DNA from 4 places in the Leisingera sp. M658 genome. Region 3 is predicted to be linked to each of the others. Evidence: riboswitches for the same ligand, from Rfam matches in the RefSeq annotation. Region 3 holds a riboswitch; each other region holds the start of a gene.
What was found. A riboswitch is a leader RNA that binds a small molecule or an ion and turns the genes downstream of it on or off. The one in region 3 is predicted to bind cobalamin.

Region 1 (5,363 bases), 450 kb from region 3:
AGGGCCTGCGGCGCTTTGCGCGCTGGGTCACCAGCCAGGTTTGTCGAACGACGCACTGAGCCGGCTTTTGGATCTCACCCATACGGGCACGGTGCGCCTGATCGACAGGCTGGCCGAGGACGGCCTTGTCAGACGACAGGCGGCGGAGCACGACAAGCGCAGCATTGCGCTTTATCTCACAGAAGCTGGCCAAGCCGCGCGGGAGAACATATTGCGAGAGCGGCTGGCCGCACTGGAGGCAGTGACCGGCAGCCTGTCCGCTGACGAACAAAAGGACCTGGCCCGGCTGCTGGAAAAACTGCTGCAAGCTGCTGCCGGTGACGACACGCACAAGCTGCGGACCTGCCGGCTGTGCGACAGCCGCGCCTGCACAAATTGCCCGATACTGGTGCCTGTAAGCGGGGCGGACTGAAGCGCCTGGCAATAGTGCCAGGCTTTGTCGCGCGAACGTCGAGGGGGATTGCCCTCGTTAATCCAGCGTGGCAGCCCAATTTGCCGGATCAGATACCTGCCGGCGGAGAAACCGGTTCGGTCTTACGTAATCCAGAACTAGTCTGTGCAGAAAGCCAGTAGCGGGCTGCAGCCAGGGTTCTAACCGGTCTGATAGCCTCGGACGTAAGCCCAGGTGGCGTCTGCTATGCGGCTTCTGAGCGCTTGGCGGCCGCTGTCTAGATTTGCAGGTTTGCCGATCAGCAAACTGGCAAAACCATGCACCATTGCCCACAAAGGCGTTCCGAATTCATGCGGGTCCAGATGGCCGAGGCCCTGCGCCTTCATGATGCCCGTCAGCTCATCAATAAAGGTGTTGTATGTTGCGCTGCTGGCCACGCGCGCTACATTGATGTTGTCCCGGTTGCGAGCCGCCGCCCACATGAGGTGAAACAGTTCGGGATTGTCTGCGCCAAACTCAGCATAGGCGCAGCCGCCAGCAATCAGGCTTTCAACCGAATACTTTGGATGTTTGGCAAAGGCGTCAATCTTGGCTTTGGAAAATCTCCGGAAGCCTTCGGCGGCGACATTTGCCAGCAATTCATCGCGGTCCTTGAAGTGCCGGTAGGACGCGCCGCTTGAAACTTGGTCGGCGCGGGCGGCATCGGCAACGCTTACGTCCTCAACCCGCCTTTCCCTGATCATTTCAATGGTTGCATCGATCAGGGCGGTCTTGAGATCACCGTGATGGAATTTCTTCTTGGATTGCGGCTAAGTCATCGGGTTTCCTTGAGCGGTTGCGACGGCTGCCAATTTCTACTCCATCAGCTCCGTGAAGTAAGAGAATCTTACACCATGTTGGCAGTACTCGATCTAAGTAAGAGCTACATATTTATCCCAAGGAGCACGCCAAGTCTGGTCTTCCCCCACTGAAGTGGTCCTCCGCTATGTTTAGGAAAACGGCGGAATACCATGGCCAACAAACGGCCAAAGCCCGAGGAGATTGTCACGAAGTTACGGCAAGTTGAGGTTCTGACTGGGCAAGGTATGCCGCGTCTGGATGCGATCCGTCAGATTGGTGTGACTGAACAGACGTCTTATCGCTGGAAGATCGAAGCATCGCAGCGCCATTGGTTCAAGCGTGATGCTGAGGGTACGGTGGAATGGGCACGGACCAGCTGAAAGAACTGAAGCGTCTTCAGAAGGAAAATGAACGGCTGAGAAAGGCGGTGTCTGACTTGACGCTGGACAAGTTGATTTTGGCGGAAGCTGCGAAGGGAAACTTCTAAGCCCCGCTCGCCGCCGCGCTTGCATTGATCGCGTTCGTGCTGAACTGCACATCCCGGAGCGCCGGGCATGCCGGGTTCTGAGACAGCATCGATCCACGCAGCGCAAAGTGCCAGTAGGCCGCGCTGATGAAGAACGATTGGCTGCCGGCATGATCGAGCAGGCGGGACAATACGGTCGATATGGCTATCGTCGGATTGCGGCTTTGCTGAGGGACGCTGGCTGGCATGTGAATGACAAGCGGGTCGAAAGGCTGTGGCGGCGAGAGGGGCTGAAAGTACCAATGAAACAGCCGAAAAAGGGACGGCTCTGGCTGAACGATGGATCGTGTGCGCGTCTTCGGCCACAACGGCGCAGCCATGTCTGGTCATATGACTTCGTGCATTGCCGCACTGACGATGGAAAAGCCTTCCGGACACTGAACATCATCGACGCGTACAGTCGGGAGTGTCTTGCCATCCGTGTGGATCGCAAGCTGAACTCAGGCACCGTCATCAATGTCCTGAGCGGCCTGTTCATTCTGCGCGGGGTGCCGTCGTTCATTCGTTCAGACAACAGTCCGGAGTTTGTTGCTCAGGCCGTCCAGAACTGGATCAAGGCTGTTGGCGCGAAGACCGCATACATCGAACCAGGGTCTCCATGGGAGAACGGATATTGCGAGAGCTTCAACGCACGGTTCAGGGACGAGTTCTTGAACGGCGAAATCTTCTACAGCCTGCGCGAGGCGCAAATCCTCATCGAAGAATGGAGGAAACACGACAACACCAAACGCCCACATAGTGCTCTGGGCTATCGCCCACCGGCGCCGGAAACCATCGTCCAGATGGACCCAAGGCAAGTCATGCACTAACAAGCAAACTGGACCATTCAAGTGGGGCTGATCAGTGGAGCACCGCAAGGTAGTACTCATTCGGCAACTGAACAGAAGACGGGAAGCTTGACTCAGTAAAATGGTTTTGCCATTCAGCCAGTGTGACCGGTTCCGCGAGTGTTTCAATGCGCAGCGGAAGAAATAGGGAACACGGTGCGGCGTACCCATAAGGGACCAAATCCGTGACTGCCCCCGCAACTGTGAGCGGTGAGTGACGCTGAACATGCCACTGGGATCTTTCCCGGGAAGGCCAGCCGAACCAAGACCCGCGAGTCAGGAGACCTGCCGGACACAGGACAAAGACTTCGCTAGCGGAGTGTCTGCCCTTTTCCACCGGACGCCGGGGTGCGCGTCTGGCGCGGCTGCCGTTCAGGCTTTTCCGTGCCACTATCCCCGTTGTTCATTCCTGATTGCAGGTGCGCCTGTGTCGTCGAATGAGGACGAAATGAAACTGAAATATCTGGCCGCAGCTCTGGCCGTATCCCTGCCGGTCACCGCATCGGCGCATTTCCAGCTGAACTACACTGAAAACGTGCTGATCGGGAAGCCCGGCGATGTGCCGATGGGGCTGGTGTTCTGGCACCCGCTGGAAAACGGCCATGTGATGGACATGGGCAAACCTGAAGAATTTTTTATGGTTCACAAGGGCGAAAAGGTTGATCTTTCGGACCGCTTGGAACCGGCCACATTCAAGGGCGCGGAGAACGAAGCCGCCGCCTACAGGGCGTCGGTTCCGGTCAAGCGCTCGGGCGACTATGTGGTGGTGACTGTGCCCGCGCCCTATTATGAGGAAAGCGAAGACATCTATATTCAGCAGATTTCCAAAGTCGTGCTGAACCGCAACACCCTGCCCACCGATTGGGATCAGCCAGTGGGCCTGGAAACCGAGATCCTGCCGCTGAACAAGCCCTATAACGTCATTGTTGGCTCTACCTTCTCGGGTCAGGTGCTGGCGGATGGCAAGCCGGTTCCGGGCGCCGAAATCGAGGTTGAGTTCATGGCATCAGAGCCGGACCTTGCGGCTTTTTCCACAACCAACCCGACGGTTCAGCCGATGTCCGGCGGCGCCATCGTTGCGATCGCAGACCAGAATGGCGTCTTTTCCTTTGGCATTCCGAAAGCGGGCCACTGGGGATTTGCCGCCCTCGGCTCCGGCCCGGCGACTGAGCATGACGGCAAGGAGCTTAGCCAGGACGCTGTGTTGTGGATCCACGCTGAAGAGCTGAAGTGAGAATAGCACCATGCATATCGTAGACGGCGCACTGTCGAATCCGGTTGTGATCGGCGGCGCGGTTGCCGCCGTCGGCGGTATCGCCATGGGGCTGCGGAGCCTGCCGCTGGAACGTATTCCGGCGGCGGGGGTTCTTTCTGCCAGTTTCTTTGTGGCCTCCCTGATCCATGTCCCGATCGGGCCGAGTTCGGTTCACCTGATCCTGAACGGGCTTGCGGGGCTGGTCCTGGGCTGGGCGGCCTTTCCGGCCCTGTTTGTCGGACTGCTGCTGCAGGCGGTGTTCTTTGGCTTCGGCGGGCTGACCGTGCTGGGCGTGAACGCCGTGAACATCGCCCTGCCTGCAGTTCTGGTCGGGCTGATATTCCGCCCGCTGGTGGCCCGCGGCTCGCCTCTGCAGGGTGCCATCTGGGGCGGAATCGGCGGCGGCGCGGCCATTGCTGCCACAACTCTGGCCGTGGCGGTATCGCTGATGCTGTCCGGCGATGAGTTCATCCTGGCCGCGAAACTGGTGTTCTTTTCCCATATTCCGGTGGTGATCATCGAAGCGCTTTTGTCCGGCGCTGCCATTTTCCTGGCGCGGCGTGTGAAGCCCGAGCTGTTTTTCGACACAAAAGGAAGCCTTGCATGATCCGCTCCTGCATTCTGATCCTTGCGCTGCTGGCGCCGCTCCCGGTGATGGCACACAATGTTATCTCAGCTGTTTTTCCGTCCGGTTCCGACATTGAGGGCGAAGTGGGCTTTTCCAACGGTGACATGGCCGCGGACCTGCTGATTGAGATCTTTGACGTGGCCGGCAGCAAGCTGGGAGAGTCCAGAACCGACGGTGACGGCTTTTTCCTGTTCACCCCGTCGGAGCCTGTGACACATATCTTCCGTGGCGATCTGGGGGCTGGCCACGTGGCCGAGATGATGATGGACGGTGCGGAAGTCGCGCAGATCATCGGGCAAAGCCCGGGCGCTGCAGCAAATTCTGCGGCTGCTGCCATGGACATCTCTGCAGCGCCGGCGGCGGCAGGGTCCGCGGGCCTCTCCGATCAAACCCGCTCCGAGCTTGCCACCATGTTGCGTAATGAACTGCGCCCGCTCCGCCAGGAGCTGACAGCGTTCAAGAATAAGTCGGACTTTCAGTCCGTGCTTGGCGGTATCGGCTATATCTGCGGCCTGTTCGGGCTTGGCTTTTACATCGCTGCACGCCGCAAGATCGGCAGCAGCGCATGACCTATGTTCTGACGAGCGAGGAAAAACCGCTCGGCGGGTTCGGCACCTTTCGCGCCAAGGTCACAGCACTTGACCCGCGGATGCGCATCATGATGACGGCCGCCTATGCGGTGGTGGTTGTCTCGCTCAGCAATCTTTGGGTTCTGGCGGCCGCTCTTGGCCTGTCGATGTGGCTGCTGGCCTTCTCTGGCCTGCCGCCCCGGCAAACGCTGAAACGGATGGCGATGATGGACAGTTTCATCATCTTCATGCTGGTGCTGCTGCCCTTTACCGTGCCCGGAACCCCGGCCCTGTCCATTTGGGGGCTGGAGGCCAGTTGGGAAGGCC
Region 2 (5,363 bases), 500 kb from region 3:
CCGGACCAGCGGTCCTTGTTTGCGGCCATCCAATCCGACACCACTGTATCGATATCAACGCCGTCCAGATCAGCCTTGCCGACCATGGCGCTCATCTCTTCGTTGGTAATCTGGTAGGACTGCACGATCTCATAGGCGCCCGGCCATTTTTCCGGCAGCCCTGCCCAAGCGGCTTTCCAGATCGGGCCGCGCGGCTTGCCGCAATCATAGGCCAGATCCGGGTTCACCCCCGCCGCAGGATCGGCGTAGCATTCCGCGGAATAGGGCGGGAACTCCACGAATTCACCGTCGTATTTGGCTGGCGCCCAGTGCGGCACATATACCCACAGGACAATCGGGTCCTGGCGCTGATAGGCGGATTCCAGTTCGGCAAACAGTGCGGCGTCGGTGCCTGCGTGAACCACTTCAAATTCCAGCTCCAGCGCCTCGACGCGTTCCTCGTCAAAACCGCCCCAGGTGACCGGGCCGCCGACATAGCGCCCGTAGGGCGAGGTTTCCGCAGTTGCGAATTCCTCGGCGCAGTCCTTCAGCGCCTGCCAGTCGGGCAGGCCGGGGCAGCGGTCTTTCATATAGGGGGGTACCACCATTCCTCGATCGCCATCAGTCCGGTTTCGCCGGCATTGACAACTTTGCCCGAAGCGGTTGCGTCGTCCAGCGCCTCGCGCCCGGTGGTCTCCCAGATTTCCATCGCCAGATGCAGATCGCCGGTCTTCAGCCCGGCAAACTGCGCGATATAGTCTGCCTGGACATATTCGATGTTATACCCTGCCTCCTGCAGGATGCTGCCCATGATCTTGGTGTTGATCAACTGGCCGGACCAGTCGTGCAAGGTCAGTTTAATGGGGTCGGAGGACTCGGCGGCCCAGGCGGATGAAGCGGAAACGGCGGCTGTCAGCGCCACGGCTCCCAAAGCGTTGAAGTTTCTCAGCATAAGGAATTCCCTGATATGTGGCATTTTGTGCGATTCTTGGCGTCGGCTGTTATGATGGTGCGGCGATTGTGCCGATCAGTCAATAAAAAACCACAATAAGCCACAATCACCTCGAGGAAAGTGCGTTTTGAGGCGAACAGGCGCGGTATCCGAGGCCTCATGTGTTGTTTTTTGTGGCTTTCTGGCGTAGCAACACAACAGGAGGCCCAATGACCAAAAGCCGCAAAACCACCAATCAGCGCGAAGAGGAAATCCTGCGGGCGCTGCAGCAGGCAGGCGGGTCCTGCCGGGTCAGCTATCTGGCCGGCAGGCTGGGTGTGTCCAATGAAACCATCCGGCGCAATATCCGCACGCTGGAGGATGCCCAAGCGGTCCGCAAGGTGCACGGCGGGGTGCATCTGGTTGAAGATGTGAACGAGCTGCCGCTGCAAAACCGGATGGACACACACGCCTCAGAAAAGCAGCGTCTGGCCATCGAGGTTGCCAAGACCATCAGCGACGGGGATTCGGTCTTTTTGGATGTCGGCTCCACCACCGCTTATGTGGCGCAGGAGCTGCGGCAGCGGTCGAACCTCTTTGTGGTGACCAATTCCGTGCTGGTGGCACATGCGCTGGCATCGCGCAACAACAACCGGGTGTTTCTGGCGGGCGGCGAGCTGCGCCCGCATGACGGCGGTGCTTTCGGGGCCGAAGCGCTGGATCTGGTGCGGCGGCTGAACGTGCAGTTTGCCATCTTTTCGGCCGGGGCGATCAATGCCGAACTGGGCTTTATGCTGCATGATCTCGAAGAGGCAAACCTGGCCCGTGTCGCGGCGGCCAATGCGCAGGTCCGGATTGTTGTGGCCGATCATGACAAGTTCAACAAGCGCGCACCGGTGTCGGTCGGCAAGGATACAAAATTCGAGGTCTTCTATACGGACGCGCAGCCGCCGCAGGCCATCAAGGACATGCTCAAGGCGATGGATACCGATCTGATCGTGGTTGAATAACCGGGCAGGGCCGTCATCCGGACAAGACGCAGCCCAGTTGCTCTGGCTGCGCCCGGTTTGCAGAATTCCCTCTGCATCAAAACTTTTTCTTGCCGCAACGAAAGGGATGCGCTACCCGCGCTTTACCGGTCCCGAAAGGGCTAAGAGGGAATCCGCGGTGCCTGCCGGCGCCAAACGGAACTGCCCCCGCAACTGTAGGCGGCGAGAGCTGTGCCATGACGTCACTGGACCAAACGGTCCGGGAAGACGGCACAGTCATTGACCCGCCAGTCAGGAGACCTGCCGGTGAAAACCGAAAGACACCGGGCGGGGTTGTCCGGGGAGGTTGCCGGTAAGATGCGCCGCCGTTTTCCGGTGCCGCAAGCGGGGGCCAGACCCTCAGCCTTACCGGTCAATGCCCTTTCACCCGTTCTCCGGTCATTGACACATGGAGATCGAATATCATGTTTTTGCGTTCCGGCCTGATCGGCCTTTCCTTCATCGCTGCCGCACAGGCTGCGGCGGCCGGCGAAACCTTTCCGCTGACCATAGAAAACTGCGGCCAGTCGGTCACCTTCGAGGCGCCGGCAGCGTCTTCGGTAACGGTTGGCCAGGCGGCGACCGAAGTGCTTTATGCGCTGGGGCTGGGCGATAAGGTGCTGGGCACCTCGGTCTGGTTCAACGACGTGCTGCCCGAATACGCAGACATGAATGCCAAGATCGACCGTCTGGCCGACAACGACCCAAGCTTTGAAAGCGTCGTGGCAAAACGCCCCGGTCTGGTGGCAGCGCAATACGAATGGCACGTCGGCCCCGAAGGCGTCGTAGCCAAGCGCGAGCAGTTTCATGACCTCGGCATTCCGACCTATGTGATGCCCGCCGATTGCGTCGGCAAGGACAACACCACCGGCGGTGACGGCACCCGCACGCAGATGTTCACCACCGGCAGCCTGTATCAGGGGATCGAAGAACTGGCGGCGATCTTTGGCGAGGCTGAAAAGGGCGCCGAACTGGTTGCCGATTACAAGGCGCGCGAGGCTGCGGCGGTTGCCAAGGCGCAGCAGGTCGCGCTGGAAGATGCCTCTGCCGTGTTCTGGTTCTCGTCGCCCGAGATGGAAAGCGACCCGTTTGTGGCCGGCCAGAAGGGCGCGCCAGGCTACATGATGCAGCAGCTGGGCCTGCGTAATGTCGTTGAGACCGACGAGGAATGGCCGACAGTCGGCTGGGAGACCATCGCCAAGGCCAATCCGACGGTGATTGTGATTGCCCGCATGGACCGCCGCCGCTTTGCCGCGGATGACTATGAAAAGAAGCTGGACTTCCTGCGCAATGATCCGGTGGCGAGCCAGATGGATGCAGTCAAGAACAACCGTATCGTTGTGATGGACGCCCAGGCGATGGATGCCACCATCCGTGCCATTCCGGCGCTGGAGGATCTGGCTGCTGAACTCAGCGTGATCGGCACCAGCCAGTGAGTGCAGCCGCTGCAATCACATGGCAGGGCGTCAAGGGCGCGTGCCTGGCCTTGCCGGTGCTGATTGCGGCGGTTCTGGCAGGCGCAATGATCGGGGAAACCGCGCTTGCGCCTGACCTTGTGCTGTCGGTTCTGGCCAATAAGCTGGCCGGGGCAGGGCTGCCGGTTGATCCGATAGATCAAGGCATTATCTGGAGTTACCGGCTGCCGCGTGCGCTTGTGGCGGGGGCCTGCGGGGCGGCGCTGGCGGTGGCGGGCGTGGTGCTGCAGGCCCTGCTGCGCAATGCGCTGGCAGACCCCTATATCCTGGGCATTTCCGCCGGCGCCTCGACCGGGGCGGTTGCGGTGACCATTGCAGGGCTTGGCGGCGGTGCGCTGTCGTTGTCCTTTGGGGCTTTTAACGGCGCGCTGCTGGCCTTTGGCTTTGTTGCCGTTCTGGCCCGGGCCGCCGGGGCCGGCGGCAGCCGCGCTGCGGCAGCGCAAATCGTGCTGGCCGGTATTGCAGGCTCGCAGCTGTTCAACGCGCTGACGGCCTTCATCATCGCCAAATCCGCCAACGCCGATCAGGCCCGCGGCATCATGTTCTGGCTGATGGGCAATATGGGCGGGGTGCGCTGGCCGGACGTGTGGCTGGCAGTGCCGCTGGCGCTGGCGGGCTGGGTCGTCTGCCGGTTCCATGCGCGGGCGCTGGATGCCTTTACCTTTGGCACCGATTCAGCAGCCTCGCTGGGCATTCCGGTGCGGCGGGTGCAAGTTATCCTGATCTTTGCCACCGCGCTGACCACAGCGGTGATGGTGTCGATTGTCGGCTCGATCGGCTTTGTCGGCCTGGTGATCCCGCATGCGGCGCGGTTCCTGGTTGGTCCCGGGCATCGCAGGCTGATGCCGGCCGCGGCGCTGACCGGGGCGGTGTTCCTGATTGGCGCAGACATCGTGTCCCGGATCATAATCCCTGGCCAGGTGCTGCCCATCGGCGTTGTTACAGCCCTGATCGGCGCGCCGTCCTTTGCGGTGATCCTGGTGCGCGGAAGAAGGGCTGCGCGATGAAGATCGAAGCCCGCAGCCTGTCTTACTCCATCCGCGGCAAGCTGCTGTTGTCTGATGTCTCATTGACGGTGCAGCCGGGTGAGACCCTGGCGCTGGTCGGTCCGAACGGGTCCGGGAAATCCACGCTGATGCGGCTGCTGGCGGGGTTGGCACGCCCATCGCATGGCGAGGTTCTGCTGGCGGAAAAACCCTTGGCGCAGCTGACGCGCAGAGAGGTCGCCCAGCGGACCGCGATTGTCGAACAGCAGGCCGATACTGCCGAGCGCATCACCGCACGGTCGGTGGTGGAACTGGGGCGGACGCCCTGGCTGTCAGCGTTGAGACCTTGGAGCGGCGAAGACAGCCTGCATGTTGAAAACGCGCTGAAGACAGTGGAAATGGAGGGTTTTTCCAGCCGCGAATGGGCCACATTGTCCGGCGGCGAGCGGCAGCGGCTGCACATCGCCCGCGCCCTTGCGCAGCGGCCCGGGCTGCTGCTGCTGGACGAGCCGACAAACCACTTGGATATTCATCACCAGCTGTCGATCCTGAACTGCATCCGGAACCTGAAGGTGACCACCGTCGTGGCACTGCACGATCTGAATCAGGCGCTGATGTGCGACCGGGTGGCGGTGCTGTCGGGCGGACGCCTGGTGGCGCTGGGCACCCCGCAGAGAGCATTGAACCCGGAAACGGTATCGGAAATTTTCGGGATCAAGGCCCGCTGGATCCGTGACGCGGACGGGGCAGAACCGTTTTTGTCCTTTCATCTGGCGTGAGCGGCTGCGATGCCGTACTCCCGCCCGTTGCCGGATCTCCTGACGGAGACCCCGCGCCCGTTGGGCCCGGCGCCGCGCTGCCGCGCGGCAGAAACGCTGACCTTTTTATAACCTTGCGGGCGAGGGGTGTTGGGGAGTTCAGCTGTTGGTGATTTCCCCAAGGATTTTGTTGCGCTGGATCTTTC
Region 3 (5,363 bases):
CTCCGCCGCCCAGAGCCGGGCCGCCCATGCCCTGCATAGGCACTCCGCCGCCAGGGCCATTCGGCGGCGGCGGCGGGGTGTCCTGCAGCTTACGGATCAGTTCTTCGGGTGAGGGCAGGTCGGCCACATGGGTCAGCCGGATCACCGCCATCTCGGCGGCCATCATCGCATTGGGGGCTGCGGCGACTTCCTCCAGCGCCTTCAGCAGCATCTGCCACATGCGGGTGAGGACGCGCATCGCCAGCGCATCCGCCATCGCTCTGCCGCGGGCACGTTCATCCGGGCTGACGGTCGGGTCCTCGGCGGCATCCGGCGTGATCTTAACCACCGAGACCCAATGGGTGATCTCGGCCAGGTCGCGCAGCACCGCCAGCGGGTCGGCGCCTTCGGCATACTGGCCACTGAGTTCGGTCAATGCAGCCGCCGCATCGCCGCGCAGGATCATGTCCATCAGGTCCAGCACCCGGCCCCGGTCGGCCAGACCCAGCATAGCGCGCACCTGATCGGCAGAGGTTTCACCCGCGCCATGGGAAATCGCCTGATCCAGCAGCGAGGTAGCGTCGCGGGCGGAACCTTCGGCGGCGCGGGTGATCAGCGCCAGCGCGTCCTCGGCGATCCGGGCGTTTTCAGCGCCGGCAATCTTTTGCAGCAGCGCGATCATCACTTCGGGTTCAATGCGGCGCAAATCAAACCGCTGGCAGCGCGACAGCACCGTCACCGGCACCTTGCGGATCTCGGTGGTGGCAAAGATGAACTTCACATGCGCGGGCGGTTCCTCCAGCGTCTTCAGCAGCGCATTGAAGGCGCTGGTCGACAGCATGTGAACTTCGTCAATGATGTAGATCTTGTAGCGGGCCGAGGCGGCGCGGTACTGCACGCTGTCGATGATCTCGCGGATGTCGTTGACGCCGGTGCGCGACGCCGCGTCCATCTCCATCACGTCGACATGGCGGCCTTCCATGATCGCGGTGCAATGCTCGCACTGGCCGCACGGATCGGTGGTGGGGCCGCCCTGGCCGTCCGCACCAATGCAGTTCATGCCCTTGGCGATAATCCGCGCGGTGGTGGTTTTGCCGGTGCCGCGGATGCCGGTCATAATAAAGGCCTGGGCAATCCGGTCAGCGGCAAAGGCGTTTTTCAGCGTCCGCACCATGGCGTCCTGCCCCACCAGATCGGCAAAGGTTTCGGGCCGGTATTTGCGGGCCAGAACCTGATATTGGGATTGGCCGGATGCGCCGGAAGTGCCGCTGGGGGTATCGTTCATGATGTCTCGTGCCGGATTCGGGATGCGGGGTGTTTCGCGTTGCGCGCAGGGTATTGAAGCGCGGCCCGTTCGTCCACCGCCGATGGGGCTGGCACGGGGCCGCAAAAGAGCTTTGGGATTGCCCGCTTAACGCTTAGGCTGCGAAGGCAGGGGACTGCGGGGGAAATGCAGGAACGCAGCGGCTAAGGAGGCGGTATGCGATCTGAGGATATCCCGGAACCTGCGGCGCAGGACGGCGCGGCGCCGGCGGGCCTGACCATCCACGCGCTGTCAGCAGGCGGCGGCATTCTGGCGCTATGCCCGCTGCCCGGGGCGGGAGGCGATTACCGCAATGACCTGATCCAGATCTATCAGTGGAGGCCGGGGCTGGTCATCTCAATGACCACCGAGGCCGAGCACGCAGCCGCAGATGTGCCGCGGCTAGGGATTGATATTCAAAGCATGGCCTGCCGCTGGCTGCACCTGCCGGTGCCGGATTTCCAGGTGCCGCCGCCCGCTGTGGCGGCAAAATGGGCGGCGGCCAGCACGTCCGCACGGCAAGCACTGTCCGGCGGCGGCCGGGTGCTGGTGCATTGCAGGGGCGGCTGCGGGCGCTCCGGCATGGCGGTGCTGCGGCTGATGATCGAATGCGGCGAAGCCCCGGCGCAGGCGCTGACCCGGCTGCGCGCTGTACGGCCCTGCGCGGTCGAGACGGAGGAGCAGCTGGATTGGGCCTGTGCCGGTGCGCAGGCTGCCGGGCCGTGACCAGCGCCGCCACTGGGGCTAGTCGAAGCTCAGATCAAAACCTCTACCGATGATAAAAGGCGCCCGGAAGTTTTCGCCATGAAAATAGTAAAGCCCCTGCTCCGCATCTTTCACAATGGCATAGCAGCCCCATTCCGGTGTGTTCCATAATCCGGACCAGCTGGAGCAGTACTGGCCGTCTTCGATTTTATAACGTGCTTCCGAAGGGGCGGCGTCGCCTTGCTTGATCCAGAGCGTCAGTCCGGACTCCGAGAAATACTGGCGGGTATGGCTGTCGAAATGCAGCCCTTCAATCGTCTTCCCGGTCAGCAGGTCTATGATCTCCTCGGTGGACAGCGGCTGTTCGGCGGCGGCAAATGTTGCGTAGGCACTCATGACAGCGCAGGCCGGCAGAAAGGTCTTAAACATTGGCAATCCCCTTGCATTAAGTCTGAATACCGGGAATTGCCTAGAGCCGATCCGGCGGACGGGCCAGTCTGATGCCGAACACATTTGTGTCAGCCGGATATGTTTCGGGCCGCAGGGAACCGCGCCAGCCCGTTCGGGTTGCGGATCACAGTGCCATCATCCGTTCTGCTTCCCGCGCGTTCACCGTTTTCGGCAGCGCCTCCATCAGCGCGCAGGGACGGGTGTCCAGCTTTGACGCGGCAAAACCGGTTCCGTCGCGGCTGAGGATGGCATCGGCAAAGCGGTCCAGCCCCTCGCGCGGCGCCTCTTCACCCACACCGCAATACAGCCGGATCCGGTCATGGCCGGCGGCAAACTGCGCCGGGCAGCTGCGCGGGCAGCCGTCCAGTGCGGTGGTGCCGGTGATCTCGAAATCGTCTTGCGTCAGCGGTTTTGCCTTGGTCATCGCCTCGGCAAGTTTGGTGATCATCCGCTGTGCCGCGGGGCAGGGGCGCCCCAAATACTTGCAATCTGTTGCCGCATAGAAATGCGTCTGGTCGGTCCACATCATATCTGCGCCCTCCGCGCGTGGCACGGGGGTCATGGGGACAAGAGACCGGATGAAAGACGGATCACAGCCGCCGCAGCCATCAGACCCTGTCCGGACACCCCGCCCGGGTTCGAGTTACACGTCTGATGGCAGGTCTCCTGACTTGCGGGTCGATGCTTTCCCGATCCTTCCCGGCCTCGTTTCGAGGGCCAGTGGCTCTATCGGGGTCGCTCGCCGCTTACAGTTGCGGGGGCAGTCTCGGACTGGGCCAGCTTGCGCAGGCCGCACCGTGTTCCCTTTTCATCCCGGACACAAGATTCTGTGGCACGGGAACCATCAGCACAAGCGGTAGCGGTTAGGTGCCCGAGTCGTCAATTGTTTTTCTGCATCTGCAAATACAGTCCCCGGATCACATCCGAGTCGCGCCGCACCCGGGCCAGCTGCCAGCCGCCCTGCAGCAGGATGTAGAAATTCTCCGCCGCCGCGCGGGCCTCAGGTTCGGGCAGGCCCAGGCGGCGGGCGTGGCGGGTGGTTTCAGTAATCCAGCCCTCGAACAGATGCGCGGCGTGCTGGTGGAACGCCTCGTTCTCCGGCCCTTCGAACAGGGTAGCCGAAACCGGGCAGCCGCTCCATTTGCCTTGTTTGTCAAACAGCTTGGCCAGTTTGTAACAGACCGTCTTGGCCCCCTCCCGGAAGGTGGGCGCCGGGGCAAAGGACGCGTCAATCAGCAGCAGCATCTGCCCTGACGCCCAATCCGCTGCGGCCAGGGCCAGGTCGGATTTGCCACTGGGGAAATGGTGATAAAGCGAGCCCTTAGGCGCCCCCGCCTCAGCCAGCAGTTCCGCCAGCCCGGTGCCGCTGTAGCCCTTGTTGCGGAACAGGCCGGCAGCGGCGCGGATCAGCCGCTCGCGGGTTGGGGGCAGGCTGGTCCCACCTGCCTTGGCTGTCGTTACGTCATTCATGGCGGCAACTTGACAGCATTGGACCGATTGGTCCAGAGATGAATTAGACCAATCGGTCTAGATCAATCGGCTCAGGAGGCTGCCATGCTGGACAAAAGCGCAGAACATACCGCGGTTATCCGCGAGGAGGCCCTGCGGTTTGCATCTGGCACCCACATGCTGGCCGGGCGGCTGTACCACCCTGCGGGGCCGGTGCGGGCAGCAGTGGTGCTGAATGGCGCAACCGGGGTGCCGCAGCGCTATTACCGGCATTTCGCGCGCTGGCTGGCAGCAGAGCAGCAAATGGCCTGCCTGACCTATGACTACCGGGATTTCGGAGACTCGGCGCGGGGCCATCCGCGCCATTCCGACGTGACAATGGTTCAATGGGCGCTGGAGGATCAGCCAGCTGCCAGGGCCGAACTGCAACGGCACTATGCGGGCGTGCCGTTGTGGGTGATCGGCCATTCGCTGGGGGCAATGCTGATGCCCCTGCAGGATGGCCTGAAGGACGTCGCCCGCATGATCGTGGTTGCGGGCGGCTTGGTGCATCACCACGATCATCCCTGGCCCTACCGCGCGCTGGCGCTGGCTTTCTGGTTCGGCCATGTGCCGCCATTGGTCCGTGCCTTGGGCTATCTGCCCGGGCGCGCGGTGGGGTTCGGGGCCGATTTGCCTGCCGGGGTCTACTGGCAGTGGCGGCGCTGGTGCACCACGCCCGGCGGCTACTTGCCGGAAACCGGCTTGGCCTTGCCGCGGCCCAAATGGGCAGGCACCGGCGTGCCGGTGGATCTGTATGCGATGGCGGATGACGATGTTGTGCCGCCCGCGGCCGTTTGGCGGCTGGGGGACGTCTTTGGCGATGTGCCGCAGCGGCGGACGGTGCTGGTGCCGCAGGAGGCGGGCGTGCAGAAGATCGGCCACCTGGGCGCCTTTGCCCGCGCCAATGCTGCCCTGTGGCCGCGGCTGCTGCCGCCGCAATAGCACGGCGCCCCGCCAAACCTTGGGATCAGGCGGTGCGGTTCAGCCGTTCCTCGGTGATCCGGGCATAGTCGGCCAGCCGCAGCTTGAACCGGCGGGTGAGGTTGCTGCGGGCCAGTTTCAGCGATTGCACCAGCAGCCGGCCGGTCAGGGTGGTCGGCGCCAGTTTCAATTGCACCGACATCCGGGTCCGCCGCGGCGACAGCGCCAGCAGCTCAACCTCAAGCTGGCCGTCCAGGCCGCTGCCGCTGCCCGTCAGCGCCAGCCCGGTGACCGGGGTATAAGACGCCAGCGTCAGCCGGATATCGCGCTGCTTGCCGCGAAACCGAAAGCCGATATTCCAGGCCAGGCCGTTTTCCGGTTGGGCGGTGTCGCCGGTCCGCTGCACGTCGATGCCGCGCCGCAGGGCCGAGCGCTCCAGCAGTCCGAAATCGGAGACCGCGCCAAAGACGTCGGCAATCGGGGCTTCGATATCTTCTTTGCTTTGAAATTCCAT
Region 4 (5,363 bases), 2.0 Mb from region 3:
CCCAATGAGTTTGCCGAGGCGGCGCAGGCCGCAGGCACCCGGATCCTGACCGCAGGACAAAACGAAAGCAGCGAAAATGACTGACACGCCTGTTATGGACCTTTTCATCATCGGCGGCGGCATCAACGGCTGCGGCATCGCCCGCGACGCCGCGGGCCGCGGCCTGTCGGTGACACTGGCAGAGATGAACGATCTGGCCTCCGCCACCTCCTCGGCCTCGACCAAACTGTTTCACGGCGGCTTGCGCTATCTGGAATACTTTGAATTCCGCCTGGTGCGTGAGGCGCTGATCGAGCGCGAAGTGCTGCTGAAGGCGATGCCGCACATCTCCTGGCCGATGCGGTTTGTGCTGCCGTTTCACAAGGACATGCGCTTTGATAGCGAAACGCCGACGTCGAAACTGCTTACCACCTTCATGCCCTGGACCCGCGGCCGCCGCCCGGCCTGGCTGATCCGGCTGGGGCTGTTTCTGTATGACAGCCTGGGCAAACGCGGCATCCTGCCTGGCACCGCGAAACTGGACCTGTCGCACGATCCCGCAGGCAGGCCGCTGAAGGGCAAGTTTCAGACCGCGTTCGAATACTCCGACTGCTGGATCGAAGACGCCCGCCTGGTGGTGCTGAATGCCCGCGATGCACAGGCGCGCGGCGCCGAAATCCTGACCCGGACCGAGGTTCTGTCAGCCCAGCGCCACTCTGATCACTGGGTTGTCACCGTGAAGGATCACGCCACTGGCGAGGAGAAGGAACACCGGGCCAAGATGCTGGTCAATGCAGGCGGGCCCTGGGTTGCCGACGTGCTGAAGCAAAAACTGGGCCAGAACAGCCGCGAAAACGTCCGCCTGGTGCGCGGCAGCCACATCGTGGTGCCAAAACTGTTCGACCATGACCGCTGCTATTTCTTTCAGGGCACTGACGGGCGGATCATCTTTGCCATTCCTTACGAGCAGGATTTCACCCTGATCGGCACCACCGACGCCGACCATCCGGATCCGGAGACCAAACCGCACTGCACGGAGGCCGAGCAGGATTATCTAATTGATTTTGCGTCGCAATACTTCGAACAGCCACTGAAGCGCGCGGATATTGTCTGGACCTATTCCGGCGTGCGGCCGCTTTATGACGACGGTGCCAGCTCGGCCACTGCGGCCACCCGCGAATATGTGCTGACGCTGGATCAAGCACAGGCGCCGCTGCTGAATGTCTTTGGCGGCAAGATCACCACCTACCGCAAGCTGGCCGAGGCCGCGCTGGCGAAAATCGGCAAGGTTTTCCCGCAATTGCCGTCGGACTGGACCGCAGGCGTGGCCCTGCCCGGCGGTGATTTTGCGGTGGCGGATGTGGAGACGCTAAAAGCCAAGCTGGCAGCGGACTATCCGTTCCTGAGCGCCTATTGGGCCGCCCGGCTGATCCGCGCCTACGGGCTGGAGTCCTGGGAGGTGCTGGGCGATGCCAAATCCGCCGCTGATCTGGGCCAGGATTTCGGCGCAACAATCACCGCACGGGAACTCGACTGGTCAATTGCCCGCGAGTGGGTGCGTTCAGGCGACGACTACCTGTGGCGCCGCACTAAATTGGGTTTGCGCCTGGATGAAGGACAGCGCGCAGCGGTCGATGCCTATATCAGCGAGAAAGCCGCCCGGCTGGCAGCTTAATTCCGCATGCGCGCTAACAGTCCGGACTTCAAAGGCCGGGGCACTCCCGCCCCTTTTCAATGAACCAGAGGTTCCCTGAAAAGCGTTGGGCCGGGCGGGGGCGCTGCCGAAGGCAGCGCCCCCGCCCCCCGGCGATTTGCGAAGCAAAGCGCAAAACCTCAAGCCCGCTCAATACTGCAGCCTGAAAGGGATTAAAACTCCACCCCCTTCTGCGCTTTCACACCGGCGCGGAACGGGTGCTTGATCTGCCCCATCTCGGTCACCAGATCGGCAATCTCGATCAGCTCTTCCTTGGCGTTGCGGCCTGTCAGAACCACATGGGTCATCGGCGGCTTCTGCTCCACCAGGAACTCCAAAACCTCCTCAAGATCCAGATAGTCATAGCGCAGCGCGATGTTGATCTCGTCCAGCAGCACCATGGTGTTGCGCTCATCCAGGATCATCTCCTTGGCCTTCTCCCAGCCCTTCTGCGCGGCGGCAATGTCGCGGGCCTTGTCCTGTGTCTCCCAGGTAAAGCCTTCGCCCATCGCGTAGAACTGGCAGAGATCGCTGAAGTTCTCCTCGATCAGCGTGCGTTCGCCGGTCTGCCAGGCACCCTTGATGAACTGCACCACGGCGGACGGCATCCCATGCGCGATGCAGCGCATGATCATCCCGAACCCCGACGAGGATTTGCCCTTGCCCGGTCCGGTGTGGACGATAATCAGGCCCTTCTCGCCCTCCTTGGTCTTCATCATCCGGTCGCGCGCGGCCTTTTTCTTGGCCATCTTGGACGTATGACGGGCGGCTTCTTCTTCTGAGATGCCGGTTTCAGACTTTTCGCTCATTGGGGGCTCTCCAGCTGTTTGACCCATGTCTTGACAAAGAAGGGCACGATAGCGCAAGGGGGTTCAGCTGGTTCCTGTGAAAACAGGCGAAGAGGGAATGTGAAGGCTTTCGGGCCGAAGCACAGCCGCCCCCGCGACCGTGACCGGATGAGGCCGCCATGCCACTGGGTGATCCCCGGGAAGGCAGGATAGCCGGCAAGGCCCTGCGCCTTGGCATCCGCAAGCCGGGAGACCTGCCAGCGAAGGAGAGATCAACGGGCAGACGGGGTGTTCTGCGACCGGGTAAGGGGCTCGCACGACTGGTCCCTTTTCGGCCATCCCGCACGCCCTGCCGCGACAGGAGACGCGCCAATGGCTGACGACATGGCAGGCCAATCTGCCAGCACCCCGGGACCGGTCACGCTGACCGTATGCCTCACCTGCCGCCGCGAGGGCGCCGACCCCGAGGCCGCCCGCCCTGGTGCCATCCTGCACGCAGCGCTGGAAGAGGCCGGAATGCCCGAAGGCGTCCGTCTGCGTGGCGTCGAATGCCTGTCGTCCTGCAAGCGCGGCTGCGCTGTTGCGCTGATCGGCGGCGCAGAACGCTGGACCTATGTCTACGGCGACCTCGACCCTGACCAGCATGTTCCCGAAATTCTGGAAGGCGCGGCAGCTTATGCCGGCACCGCTGACGGCGTCGTGCCGTGGCGTGAACGCCCGCAAACCTTCCGCAAGCAATCTGTTGCCCGCATCCCGCCGGCCAAGTTCTTCTCCGAGGAGTAATCATGAGCGATCTCAACAAGATCCCCGTCACTGTCATCACCGGCTTTCTGGGCGCAGGCAAAACCACCCTGATCCGCCACCTGATGCAAAACCCGCAGGGCAAGCGTCTGGCCGTGGTCGTGAACGAATTCGGCACCGCCGGTGTGGACGGCGATATCCTGAAATCCTGCGCCGATGACAACTGCCCGGCGGAAAACATCATGGAGCTGGCCAACGGCTGCATCTGCTGCACCGTGGCCGATGACTTCATCCCCACCATCGAACAGTTGATGGCCCTGCCCGAAAAACCGGACCATATCGTGATTGAGACCTCCGGCCTGGCCCTGCCCAAGCCGCTGCTGAAGGCGTTTGACTGGCCCGCGATCCGCTCCCGCATCACCGTCGACGGGGTGATTGCCCTGGCGGACGCCGAGGCCGTGGCCAAGGGCCAGTTCGCCCCCGATCTGGACGCCGTGCAGGCCCAGCGCGAAGCGGACGACAGCATCGACCACGAAACCCCGCTGTCCGAGGTATTCGAGGACCAGATCTCCTGCGCTGACATCGTTCTGCTGTCCAAGGCCGATCTGGCCGGCGACGCAGGCGTCGAAAAAGCCCGCGCGGTGATCGAGGCCGAAGCGCCCCGCAAGCTGCCGATCCTGCCGATGAGCGAAGGCGTGATCGACCCGCGCATCATCCTGGGCCTGGGCGCCGCTGCCGAGGATGATCTGGACGCCCGCCCCAGCCACCACGACGGCCACCACGACCACGAGCATGACGATTTTGAAAGCATCGTTGTCGAATTGGGCGAAGTATCCGACCCGGAAGCGCTGCAAAATGCCATCGTGAAACTCGCCCGCGAGCGCAACATCCTGCGCGTCAAAGGTTATGTGGCGGTGGAAGGAAAGCCGATGCGGATGCTGGTACAGGCCGTGGGCGAGCGCCTGCGCGCCCAATACGATCAGCCCTGGGGCGCGCAGCCGCGCAAAACCGCCCTGGTGGTTATCGCCGAGCATGACGACATCGACGCCCCGGCCATCCGCGCCGCACTGGGCGCCTGAAGCTATGCGGGTTTGGCACATCATTTCAGATGACACCGCCCGGCCGCAGGCCGGGCTGCGCCCGACCCTCCCGTCAAACCGGAGGTTTGCCTTCGGCAAAATGGGAGGGCGCATTCGCACCCTCCCAGGCTCGGGCGCAGCCCTCAGAGCGCCCACCGCCTGCCAGACAACAAAGGCCTGATCCATGCACGTCGTCTTCCGCGAAAGCCACGGCCTTGATGAGACCGATACCCCGCAGGATCTCGGGCAGACGCCCGGCGATCTTGTGGTGCTGTCGTTTTCCGACAGCGACCTCGGCGCTTTTGCGGCGGGATGGCATCGCGCGGACGGCAGGCTGCCCTCCTTGCGCGTCGCCAATCTGGTCGCGCTCAAGCACCCGCTCTCGGTCGACGTCTACGCGGAACAGACACTTGAAGGCGCCAAAGGCATCCTGGTCCGCCTGATCGGCGGTGAAAGCTACTGGTCTTATGGCCTCGCCACCCTGCAGGACCTCGCCCGCCGCAAGGGCATTGCGCTGGCGATCCTGCCTGCTGACGGGCGCGAGGATGCCCGGCTGGATGAGCTGTCCACCCTGCCCGTCTCCACCCTGCGCCGCCTGCAGGCCTTGTGCGATGCCGGCGGCGCCGTTGCCGCACAGGCCGCCCTCGCCCAGCTGTCCCTCGCGGCAGGGCTTTATGCCGGCCCGGTGCTGGGCCTCAAATCCATGCCGCAGCATGGGTTTTATGACCCGGCCAAAGGCGTACTGGCGGATCTGCCCGCGCAAGACAAACCGCTGGTGCTGGTCAGCTTCTACCGCTCCTACCTCACTGCTGCCGACACCGGTCCGGTCGATGCGCTGATCGCTGAGCTGCGCGCCCGCGGATACGCCGCCTATGGCATCTTCGCCGCCAGCCTCAAGGCCCCCGCCGCCGCTGACTGGCTGCGCGAAACTCTCCCCGCGCTGTCCCCTGCCGCCATCATCAACGCCACCGCGTTTTCGGCCCAAGGCACCGACGGCAGCGCCTCGCCGCTCAGCACCACCGGCTGCCCGGTGTTCCAGGTCGCCCTCTCCACCGCCCGCCGCAAAGACTGGGCCGAGGCCGA

Region 1: another riboswitch for cobalamin. It lies ahead of K3724_RS00525 (DUF4198 domain-containing protein); the one in region 3 lies ahead of K3724_RS02870 (hypothetical protein).
Region 2: another riboswitch for cobalamin. It lies ahead of K3724_RS05340 (ABC transporter substrate-binding protein); the one in region 3 lies ahead of K3724_RS02870 (hypothetical protein).
Region 4: another riboswitch for cobalamin. It lies ahead of K3724_RS14490 (DUF1636 domain-containing protein); the one in region 3 lies ahead of K3724_RS02870 (hypothetical protein).

What each region holds. Positions count from the first base shown of each region.
Region 1 is NZ_CP083546.1:101,976-107,338, forward strand. Features, by position in the region: gene K3724_RS00510 (MarR family winged helix-turn-helix transcriptional regulator) at 1-412, shown strand, start outside; gene K3724_RS00515 (TetR/AcrR family transcriptional regulator) at 592-1,134, opposite strand; partial or broken gene K3724_RS00520 (IS3 family transposase) at 1,402-2,566, shown strand; cobalamin riboswitch at 2,677-2,892, shown strand; gene K3724_RS00525 (DUF4198 domain-containing protein) at 3,033-3,818, shown strand; gene cbiM (cobalt transporter CbiM) at 3,829-4,446, shown strand; gene K3724_RS00535 (cobalt ABC transporter permease) at 4,443-5,036, shown strand; gene cbiQ (cobalt ECF transporter T component CbiQ) at 5,033-5,363, shown strand, end outside.
Region 2 is NZ_CP083546.1:1,055,467-1,060,829, forward strand. Features, by position in the region: partial or broken gene K3724_RS23955 (ABC transporter substrate-binding protein) at 1-955, opposite strand, end outside; gene K3724_RS05335 (DeoR/GlpR family DNA-binding transcription regulator) at 1,141-1,920, shown strand; cobalamin riboswitch at 2,030-2,222, shown strand; gene K3724_RS05340 (ABC transporter substrate-binding protein) at 2,364-3,374, shown strand; gene K3724_RS05345 (iron ABC transporter permease) at 3,371-4,420, shown strand; gene K3724_RS05350 (ABC transporter ATP-binding protein) at 4,417-5,178, shown strand; gene K3724_RS05355 (class I adenylate-forming enzyme family protein) at 5,317-5,363, opposite strand, start outside.
Region 3 is NZ_CP083546.1:553,119-558,481, forward strand. Features, by position in the region: gene K3724_RS02855 (DNA polymerase III subunit gamma/tau) at 1-1,264, opposite strand, end outside; gene K3724_RS02860 (protein-tyrosine phosphatase family protein) at 1,460-2,008, shown strand; gene K3724_RS02865 (hypothetical protein) at 2,027-2,416, opposite strand; gene K3724_RS02870 (hypothetical protein) at 2,562-2,966, opposite strand; cobalamin riboswitch at 3,076-3,298, opposite strand; gene K3724_RS02875 (TetR/AcrR family transcriptional regulator) at 3,317-3,907, opposite strand; gene K3724_RS02880 (serine aminopeptidase domain-containing protein) at 3,992-4,870, shown strand; gene K3724_RS02885 (SRPBCC family protein) at 4,896-5,363, opposite strand.
Region 4 is NZ_CP083546.1:2,903,533-2,908,895, forward strand. Features, by position in the region: gene K3724_RS14475 (DeoR/GlpR family DNA-binding transcription regulator) at 1-84, shown strand, start outside; gene glpD (glycerol-3-phosphate dehydrogenase) at 77-1,654, shown strand; gene cobO (cob(I)yrinic acid a,c-diamide adenosyltransferase) at 1,846-2,481, opposite strand; cobalamin riboswitch at 2,533-2,737, shown strand; gene K3724_RS14490 (DUF1636 domain-containing protein) at 2,833-3,243, shown strand; gene cobW (cobalamin biosynthesis protein CobW) at 3,246-4,280, shown strand; gene cobN (cobaltochelatase subunit CobN) at 4,465-5,363, shown strand, end outside.